One region of the Bradyrhizobium ferriligni genome, then DNA from elsewhere that is predicted to be linked to it. Evidence: riboswitches for the same ligand, from Rfam matches in the RefSeq annotation. Region 1 holds a riboswitch; each other region holds the start of a gene.
The links. Region 1 has a riboswitch for cobalamin ahead of AC1VNY_RS17180 (ribonucleoside-diphosphate reductase subunit alpha). Riboswitches for the same ligand answer to the same signal wherever they lie in the genome.
Positions count from the first base shown of each region.

Region 2: linked by a shared signal. The riboswitch ahead of AC1VNY_RS09795 (TonB-dependent receptor) and the one ahead of AC1VNY_RS17180 (ribonucleoside-diphosphate reductase subunit alpha) in region 1 are both predicted to bind cobalamin.
Region 3: linked by a shared signal. The riboswitch ahead of AC1VNY_RS14155 (DUF1636 family protein) and the one ahead of AC1VNY_RS17180 (ribonucleoside-diphosphate reductase subunit alpha) in region 1 are both predicted to bind cobalamin.

Region 1 is NZ_JBXEJO010000026.1:34,587-37,857, reverse strand. Features, by position in the region: gene AC1VNY_RS17185 (HrpF/NolX family T3SS translocon protein) at 1-537, opposite strand, end outside; cobalamin riboswitch at 1,403-1,618, shown strand; gene AC1VNY_RS17180 (ribonucleoside-diphosphate reductase subunit alpha) at 1,826-3,271, shown strand, end outside.
Region 2 is NZ_JBXEJO010000013.1:9,471-12,741, forward strand. Features, by position in the region: gene AC1VNY_RS09785 (amidohydrolase family protein) at 1-445, shown strand, start outside; gene AC1VNY_RS09790 (CobW family GTP-binding protein) at 447-1,370, shown strand; cobalamin riboswitch at 1,584-1,779, shown strand; gene AC1VNY_RS09795 (TonB-dependent receptor) at 1,886-3,271, shown strand, end outside.
Region 3 is NZ_JBXEJO010000020.1:50,656-53,926, forward strand. Features, by position in the region: gene AC1VNY_RS14145 (cobyric acid synthase) at 1-581, opposite strand, end outside; gene cobO (cob(I)yrinic acid a,c-diamide adenosyltransferase) at 593-1,246, opposite strand; cobalamin riboswitch at 1,283-1,497, shown strand; gene AC1VNY_RS14155 (DUF1636 family protein) at 1,592-1,966, shown strand; gene cobW (cobalamin biosynthesis protein CobW) at 1,963-2,997, shown strand; gene cobN (cobaltochelatase subunit CobN) at 2,997-3,271, shown strand, end outside.

The sequences.
Region 1 (3,271 bases):
GCGGCCGTCGCCTTGCGAACCGATCGCATAGAAGAGCTCCGGGTCCTGTTGCAGTGCCTCGATCGCCGCCTTTAGATCCGGCGGTGTCGAGGGATCGTCGGCCAAATCTCCCAGAGACTTCCAATCAAGCGGGCATTTGTCCTTGTGGCGGTTCAGCACAGAGACAATCTGCAGTTCCGCATTAGTCAGCGTGCCACCGTTCCAGGTGATCCTTGAGCTTTGTACGGGCGCTTCCGCAATGATCGGGCTGCCGGCAGCACAGGACGGCTGTGGGTCATCCTGATATGCATCCAAGGCTGCCCTTATCTCTGGTGGCAGGATATTCCGCGCCTCCTGCGTGAGTTCCTCCGTCAGTTGCTTGGTTGATTCTGTGGGGGCCGGCTCCTGCGGTGCTGAATGATCGCTGGTCGTGTCTTTCGACGAGAGGCTGGCCAGCATCGCCTGAAAGCTGGAAAAGTCCTGCGCCGAAGAGGGCGGGGCGGGCATTCCGGAGAAAGCCACAGTTGAGTTGGCGGTTGGCGATAGGTCGACTGACATTACACGTCCTCCGATATAAGAGTGCACCACAAGACGGTCACCAGCGCGGCCCGAGATCGCGACGAACAAGGAGTGTTGATCGGCAGAGTTCAACAGGTCCTACCACTTGCGTCCTGTTGCTCAGTGCGCCTTCAGCGCTCAGTTCCGCGACTATCCATGGGAACACCGCCGTCTAGATATTCACGCCGTATGATAAAACGGACAACCTTTCGAGAAGCTGACGGCGCTCAGATGATTTCAAGGCGATTGATGAAATAGCCTTGCAAGCAAGGAGCCTGGACGTATTTCAATGCCGGTGCCAGCTTCGTTTGGTTGCGTTCACCTGGCCTGGTGCCATGTCAGCGAGTTAAGCTCCTGATCCAGAACCGTGTAACTGTAAGGCATCGATGGCAGCGTCAGCGGCGCGTCGAGCGTCCTGACGACGTCAGGCAGGTGAAAACAGTAACACATAGCACTTTCTTCAAGATGACAGTCTCCGAGATCGGATGAGTATGCCTGCTATTTTTCACAACAGGATCGACACCAAAATTCGTCCCAAATTTAGAGGCCGATGCTTCTTCCTAAATGGAAGCCAGCCGCGATCATCAGGTAACGAACGCTCGTCAGCTTTCGGTCAGCTCGCTTCTCTAAAGAGTTGGCCCATTCGCGCTCACGAACGCTGCCAATCTTATCACGCGACAGAAACGGTTCTTCTCATGTTGCCTGCCGTTATGCGCAAACTTAACGGAAACTAGAAAGGCAGCCCAACGGCTTCTCCAATCATCTGCAGCGGAAGTGACAGGGCGATAGAGTGGTCCGGGCGGTCGGTATGTTTTTGCCTTCTCAATCTAGATCTCTCCAGTTGACGAATCCCGGCGAGTAGTGCCTATCTCTAGCTAGTCACGGTCTTCCGCTCCCCACACCTTGTAGGTCGGAAGCTAAGAGGGAACCCGGTGCGCCAACACGGCAACTCCGGGGCTGCCCCCGCAACTGTAAGCGGCGAGCGGTTGTCATCATGGTCACTGGCGCGACACAGCGCCGGGAAGGCCGACGGCCGCAGTGACCCGCGAGCCAGGAGACCTGCCGCGACCGAACGAAAGTCCTCGGGCGGGGTGCCCCGGTGGGTCGCTTGCAGCCGGGGACATTTGCCCGGATTCCTCGCAAGTCGTCCGCGCGGCCCACGCCTAACATCGCGGGGTTGCCGATGTCGCCGTCTTACAATTTCGATCAGCAGGGTCATCTCATTGAGCCGTCGCATGTGCGGCCGCGCCCAGCGCAGGCAAGGCCTAACCCGCCTGAGTTGTGTCGTGTGTTGCCGTCGCCGGCTCCGCTGCCGCGCCCCCTTGCGCCATCGCCAAGGCCGGCCGATCTCAAGCTCGATCGGACGCGCGACGACCTGTTGACGCCGTTCGGCAAGCTGACGGTGACCGACCGTTATCTGCTCGCCGGCGAATTGCTCCAGGACATGTTCGCGCGGGTGTCTTGCGCCTTCGCGGATGATGTTGCGCATGCCCAACGTCTCTATGATGCGATGTCTCGGCTGTGGTTCATGCCGGCCACACCGGTGCTGTCCAACGGCGGCACCACGCGCGGTCTGCCGATCTCATGCTTCCTTAACTCGGTGTCGGACTCGCTCGAAGGCATCGTCGGCACCTGGAACGAGAATGTCTGGCTTGCCTCTAACGGCGGCGGCATCGGCACTTACTGGGGCAACGTTCGCTCGATCGGCGAGAAGGTGAAGGGCGGCGTTACCTCAGGTATCATCCCGTTCATCCACGTCATGGACGGCCTGGCATTGGCGATCAGCCAGGGCTCGTTGCGGCGCGGCTCTGCGGCGGTCTATCTCGATATCCACCATCCCGAGATCGAGGAGTTTCTCGAGATCCGCAAGGCGTCCGGCGACTTCAACCGCAAGAGTCTCAACCTGCACCACGGGATCAACGTTACCGACGCGTTCATGCGTGCCGTGGGCGCCGGCACCGCGTTCGCTCTGCGCAGCCCGAAGACCAACGATGTCATCCGCGAGATCGACGCCCGCCAGCTGTGGCAACGCATCCTGGAGAACCGGCTGCAGACCGGCGAGCCTTATCTGTTGTTTATCGACACCGTGAACCGATCGCTCCCCAAGCACCAGCGCGAGCTCGGCCTCAAGGTCTCTACCTCCAACCTGTGCAGCGAAATTACCCTGCCGACCGGCATCGATCATCGCGACGAGGACCGCACCGCGGTGTGCTGCCTGTCGTCGCTCAACCTCGAGACCTGGGACCAGTGGAATGAGAAGCCAGGCTTCATCGAGGACGTCATGCGCTTCCTCGACAACGTGCTGACCCACTTCATCACGGTGGCGCCGGACGGCATGAAGCGTGCCCGCTACGCCGCCTTGCGTGAGCGCTCCGTCGGCCTCGGCGTCATGGGCTTCCATTCGTTCCTGCAGGCCAAGGGCATTCCGATGGAAAGTGTCGTGGCCAAGTCGTTCAATCTGAACATGTTCCGGAAAATCCGTCGCGATGCCGACGCGGCATCCGTGACGCTCGCGCGCGAGCGTGGGCCGTGCCCGGATGCACTGGAACGCGGTGTGATGGCGCGCTTCAGCCATAAGATCGCGATCGCGCCAACCGCCTCGATCAGCATCATCTGCGGCGGGACCAGCGCTTGCGTCGAGCCGATCCCGGCCAACATCTACACCCATAAGACCTTGTCCGGTGCCATCTCGGTGCGTAATCCGCATCTCGCCAAGCTGCTGGCCGCCAAGGGC
Region 2 (3,271 bases), on a different contig from region 1:
CGCGATCGCCTCCGATGCGATGCCGTGGACGCTGTCGGACGGCCGCCCCTACACCGGCGACGCCTGGCCGCTGCCCGACGATGCCACCTCGCATCCGCGTTCGGCGGGCTGTTTCACCCGCTTCATCCGCGAATGGGTGCGCGAGCGCAAGAAAGTGTCGCTGCTCGAGGGCATCCGCAAATGCGCGCTGATCCCGGCCGAGATCCTGTCGGCGAGCACGCCGGCGATGCGGGCCAAGGGCAGGCTGCAGGTCGGCGCCGACGCCGATGTCGTGGTCTTCGACTTCGAGACGCTGAGCGATCGCGCGACCTTCTCCGCGATGAATCGTCCGGCGGAGGGCGTGCGGCATCTCGTGGTCAGCGGCCAGCCGCTGATCAGCGATGGTGTGCTCGATGTCGCGGCGCGTCCCGGCCGGCCGGTGCGCCGGCCCGTCGCCGGGGGCTGAGGTGCCGGTCCCGATCCTGCTGGTCGCGGGCTTCCTCGGGGCGGGCAAGACCACGGTCGTCAACCATCTGCTGGCGCATGCGCAAGGGCGGCGCATCGCCGCCGTGGTCAACGATTTCGGTGCGATCAATATCGACGCGGAGCTGATCGCGGGCGCCAGCGACGGCGTGGTCAGCCTGAGCAACGGCTGCATCTGCTGCACGCTGGAGGGTGACCTGCTGCGCACCCTCGCCACGCTGCTGCGGCGTGATCCGCGTCCCGAATTCATCGTGATCGAGACCAGCGGGATCGCCGATCCCGCCGACATCGTGCGCAACCTGATGGATCCCGTGATCTGGAAGGAGGCGCCGCTGGAGACCGTGCTGTGCGTGGTCGATGCAACGCAGCCTGCGGCGATGCTGAACGATGCGCTGCTGCGCTCGCAGCTGCGGGCGGCGGACGTGGTGGCGCTGAGCAAGGTCGATCTGGCCGATGCCGCCGCGTGCGCCGCGATCCGCGACGCGTTGCGCGCGATTCGTCCCGCGGCCGTGGTGGTTGATGCGTTGCATGGCGAGGTGCCGGCCGCGCTGCTGTTTCCGGCGGATCTCGATCATGTGCCGGCGCCGCGCGAGACCGCGCCGCGACGGCCGGTGTCCGATCGCTTCGAGACGCTGAGCTGGACCTCGGAGCGGCCCGTCGTGCTGCTGCGCCTGCAGCAGGCGATCGGCAGACTGGCGCCGAAGCTGGCGCGGGCGAAGGGATTGTTCGAGACGGTGGAGCAGCCCGGGCGGCTGACGGTGTTTCAACTCGCCGGCGGCCGCGCGACCTTGGCTGCGGGCGGCGTGCCGTCGCCCGGCGTGCCGCGCACGCGCATCGTGTTCATCGCCGAGATGGGTGCGCTCTCGCGAGCGGAGATTGATGAGGTGATGGAGGGATGCGTCGAGTGATCCGTCACCCTGAGGAGCGCGTAGCGCGTCTCGAAGGGTCGACGGCCCGGCTGGTGGCCGTCGATCCTTCGAGACGCCGCTTCGCGGCTCCTCAGGATGACGGGTCTAGGAAGTCTCTGCGTCAGCCATGACATCGCTGTGTCATCGCCGCAGCACCATCCCGCAAAGCATGTGTGCGACAATCGCATCGAATTGACAGCCCTGCCGCCACCACCTATCGTTTTTGCCGACGGTTCCCTTCGGGGATCAAAAGGGAATGCGGTGCGAGGGTAACCCCAATGCCGCAGCTGTCCCCGCAACTGTAAACGGCGAGCCTTTCGTCAATTTGCCACTGGGCTATCAGGCCCGGGAAGGCGTCGACAGGCGATGACCCGTGAGCCAGGAGACCTGCCGTCAGTCGTGGTCACACGCGAGCACATCGGGCGGGGGCGTCCTGGTGGGATCGGAGCACTGCCTTGTGGGCAATGCGCCAGTCCGCGTTCGCGGTGACGTGCCACGTTACCGCGAGTCCTTTCATGTCTCCGTCCTCTCCCGTTGCGCGCAAATGGCGCCTCGGTCTTCTCTGCTCCCTGTCATCGCTGCTGCTGCCGGCCGAAGGCTCGGCACAAACACCTCCTCCAACCAGGCTCGATCCGATCGAGGTCGCGCCTTTCGCTGCGGCAAAGCCGAAGCCTGCGGTGCGCAGCCGTGACGTGGCCGCCGCGGCGCGGCCGCGGCCAAGGCCCGCGACGGCCGCACCAGCCAGCAACACGCCGCGCGCCGCGGCGTCAGGCGCTTCGGGATCGGCATCGCCGACGCTCAACGCCACCACGCAGGGCGGCACCGGCAGCCGGCTCAATCTGACGCCGCTGCAGACGCCCGCCAGCGTCGAGATCATCACGGCGCAGACCATCGCCGAACGCGGCCAGCATAATGTGCTCGATGCCGTCACCCAGGACGCGGCCGGCTTCATCGCAACGCCGGCGCCCGGCAATGGCGGCCTGTCGTTCAGCACCCGCGGCTTTTCCGGCAGCAACTCGGTGATGACGCTGTATGACGGCACGCGTTTCTATATCGGCTCCGGCACGCTGACGTTCCCCTACGACACCTGGTCGACGCAGCGCATCGAGGTGCTGCGCGGGCCGGCCTCGGTGCTATACGGCGAGGGCGCGATCGGCGGCGTCATCAACGTGATTCCGAAGAAACCCCTCAATACGCCTTATAACGAGGCCGAGGTCTCGCTCGACAGCAACATGACGCGGCGGCTCTCGGTGGACAGCACCGGTCCGATCAATCCCAATGTGTCGTACCGCGTCAACGCCACCGGCAACATGTCGGACGGCTGGGTCGATCGCGACAAGACCTCGAATGCGGTGGTCTCCGCCGCCGTGCGGGTGCAGGCGTCGGACAATCTCGCCTTCACGCTGTCGGAGGATTACGGCGACCGCAGTCCGTCGCGTTATTTTGGTACGCCGCTGATCAACGGCTCGATCCAGGACGCGCTGCGCTTCAAGAACTACAACGCATCGGACAGCGCGATCCGCTATCAGGACAGCTGGACCCGGTTCAAGACCGAGTGGGATGTCGCCGACGGCATCAAGGTCAACAACACGCTGTATTACCTGACCAGCGAGCGGCACTGGCGCGACATCGAGAACTACACCTGGAATCCGAAGACCCAGCTGATCGATCGCACGAGCTATATCGAGATCTTCCACGACCAGAAGCAGCTCGGCAACCGGATGGATACGACCGTCAGCGGTCACGTATTCGGACTTGCGAACCAGGTCGTCGCCGGGTTCGACGTCAACCGGATCGACTTCACCCATATCAACAACTCGCCCTATGGCGGCGCGTCGTCGGTCAATCCCTACGTGTTCGATCCGGGATCGTTCTTCGCGACGACGACGGCGACCACGCCG
Region 3 (3,271 bases), on a different contig from region 1:
ACAAAGCCCTGGATCATCGCGGCATCGTCAGGGTCGATCACTGTCTTGATGCCCACGAGCTGCGCGATCACGCCGCCGCGGTCGATGTCGCCGACCAGCACCACGGGCACGCCAGCCCGGCGTGCAAAGCCCATGTTGGCGATGTCGGACTTGCGTAAGTTGACCTCGGCGGGGCTGCCGGCGCCCTCGACCAGCACGAGGCCGGCGCGCTCTTTCAGGCGGCCAAAGCTCTCCAGCACCGCGCCCATCAGCGACGGCTTCATGCCGGCGTATTCGCGCGCGCGTGCGGTGGCGATCCGTTTGCCGTGCACGATGATCTGGGCGCCGACATCGGTCTCGGGCTTGAGCAGCACCGGGTTCATGTCGGTGTGCGGCTCGACGCCGGCGGCGAGCGCCTGCAACGCCTGCGCGCGGCCGATCTCGCCGCCGTCGACGGTCACGGCGGCGTTGTTCGACATGTTCTGCGGCTTGAACGGCAGCACGCGCAGGCCGCGCCGTCGGGCCGCGCGCGCAAGGCCGGCGACGATGAGCGACTTGCCCACGTCCGAGCCGGCTCCTTGGATCATCAATGCGCGCGCCATCGTGATGTCCGTCAGAACTCGACGCCCGGCTGGGCCTTGATGCCGGAGCGGAACGGATGCTTCACCAGCGTCATCTCGGTGACGAGATCGGCAATCTCGATCAGTTCCTCCTTGGCATTGCGCCCGGTGAGTACGACATGGGTCATCGGCGGCTTCGATGTGGTCAGGAAGTCGACGACATCGGCGATCGCGAGGTAATCGTAGCGTAGTGCGATGTTGATCTCGTCGAGCACGACCATGCGCAGGCTCGGGTCCGCGATCAGCTGCTTGGCCTTTTCCCAGCCGGCTTGCGCTGCCGCGATGTCGCGGGCGCGATCCTGCGTCTCCCAGGTAAAGCCTTCGCCCATCGCATGGAATTGACAGAGATCGCCGAAATGCCCGGTGAGCAGGCGGCGCTCGCCGGTATCCCAGGCGCCCTTGATGAACTGCACCACGGCACAGGGAAAGCCGTGCGCCACACAGCGCACGATCATGCCGAACGCGGAGGAGGATTTTCCTTTGCCGGCGCCGGTATGAACGATGATCAGGCCCTTTTCACCGCTCTTGGTCGCCATGATGCGGTCGCGGGCGGCTTTCTTTTTCGCCATCTTGTCCGCATGGCGTGCATCCAGCGAAGAATCGGTGCCGACGGCGCCGTCTTCAGCTTCGTTTCCATCAGAAGTCATCACGTTCCTTCGGCTTGACAAGTGCGAGGCTTGGACGAATGGTGGGTCCGCGTTGGTTCCTGTCCTACGACAGGCGAAGAGGGAATGCGATAGGGCGATGACCGCAAGGTTCGCCCGAAGCGCAGCCGCCCCCGCGACCGTGACCGGAGAGATGCCCAAGCCACTGATTCCATACGGAGTCGGGAAGGTGGGCATCGAAGGGTAAAACCTGCTCCGCAAGCCGGGAGACCTGCCAACGCAGCATGTTGTGAGACCGGCGGACGGGGTGTTCCGCGACGGGGAACGAACCTGTCCAAAATCGGTTCGTGTGCCTCATCGCTTCCCGCTGTCAATCCAGGAAGGGCGATGAGCGTTACACTTCATGTCTGCATCACTTGCCGCGCCGGCCAGACGCCGGCGGAAGGTGAACTCGCGCCCGGTGCGCGCCTGCATGCCGCGCTCGTTGAGGCCGGCGTGCCCGATGACGTCAATCTGGTTCCCGTCGCATGTCTGTCGGCCTGCAGCCAGGGTTGCTCGGTCGCGCTCAGCGCGCCGGGGCGATGGTCCTATGTCTACGGCCGACTGTCCGCTGACAATGCCGCGGATGTGATCGCCGGTGCCTCCGCCTATGCGGCAGCGCCTGACGGCATCGTGCCGTGGCGCAGCCGTCCGGAAATCTTCCGCAAGCAATCGCTCGCCCGCATTCCACCTCTTCCCGTCGTGCCGGAGGCCGCAGAATGACCACGCTCGCCAAAATTCCGGTCACCGTCGTGACCGGCTTTCTCGGTTCCGGCAAGACGACGCTGATCCAGCATCTGATCCGCAACGCCAACGGCAAGAAGCTCGCGGTGCTGGTCAACGAATTCGGCAGCGAAGGCGTCGACGGCGACATCCTGAAGTCGTGCGCCGACGCCAATTGTCCGGCCGAGAACATCGTCGAGCTCGCCAATGGCTGCATCTGCTGCACCGTCGCCGATGATTTCATCCCGGCGATGGAGCAGTTGCTGGCGCGGAACGTGAAGCCCGATCACATCGTGATCGAGACCTCGGGGCTCGCGCTGCCGAAGCCGCTGCTGAAGGCGTTCGACTGGCCGGAAATCCGTTCGCGGATCACGGTCGACGGTGTGATCGCGCTGGCCGACGCCGAGGCTGTCGCCGCCGGCCGTTTTGCGCCTGATCCGGCCGCGGTGGACGCGCAGCGCGCAGCAGACGACAATCTGGACCACGAGACGCCGCTGTCGGAGGTGTTCGAGGACCAGATCGCCTGTGCCGATCTCGTGCTGCTGACCAAGGCCGACCTTGCCGGGGCGGAGGGGATCAAGGCAGCGAAAGAGGTGATCGCGGCCGAGATGCCGCGCGAGGTGCCGATGCTGCCCGTCGTCGACGGCACGATCGACGCGCGCGTGATCCTCGGGCTCGAGGCGGCGGCGGAAAACGATCTCGCGGCGCGGCCGTCGCATCACGATGGCGAGGAGGAACACGAGCACGACGATTTCAATTCCGTCGTGATCGATCTCCCGGAAGTTTCGGATGTCGACGCGCTGGTCGCCTCGATCAAGGGGCTGGCGCGCGAGCAGAATGTGCTGCGCGCCAAGGGCTACATCGCGGTGGAAGGCAAGCCGATGCGGCTGCTGGTGCAATCGGTCGGCGAACGGGTGCGGCATCAGTTCGACATGCCCTGGGGCGCACGGGCGCGGCAGTCGAAGCTCGTCGTGATCGGCGAACATGCCGACATCGATGAAGCCGCGATCAGGGCACGGCTTGGTGTCTGATGCACGTCGTCTTCCGCGAGAGCCGCGGCCTTGAGGAGACCGCGACGCCAAGGGACCTCGGCCAGGATCCGGCCGATCTCGTGGTGTTGTCGTTTTCCGACAGCGATCTTGCTGCCTTCGCGGCCGGCTGGCGGCGCGGCCGCGCTGCGTTGCCGTCGCTGCGGCTCGCCAATCTCGCGGAGCTGCGCCATCCGCTGTCGGTGGATACCTATATCGAGCGGACGCTCTCGCACGCGCGCGGCATTCTGGTGCGGCTGATCGGCGGCGAGCCCTA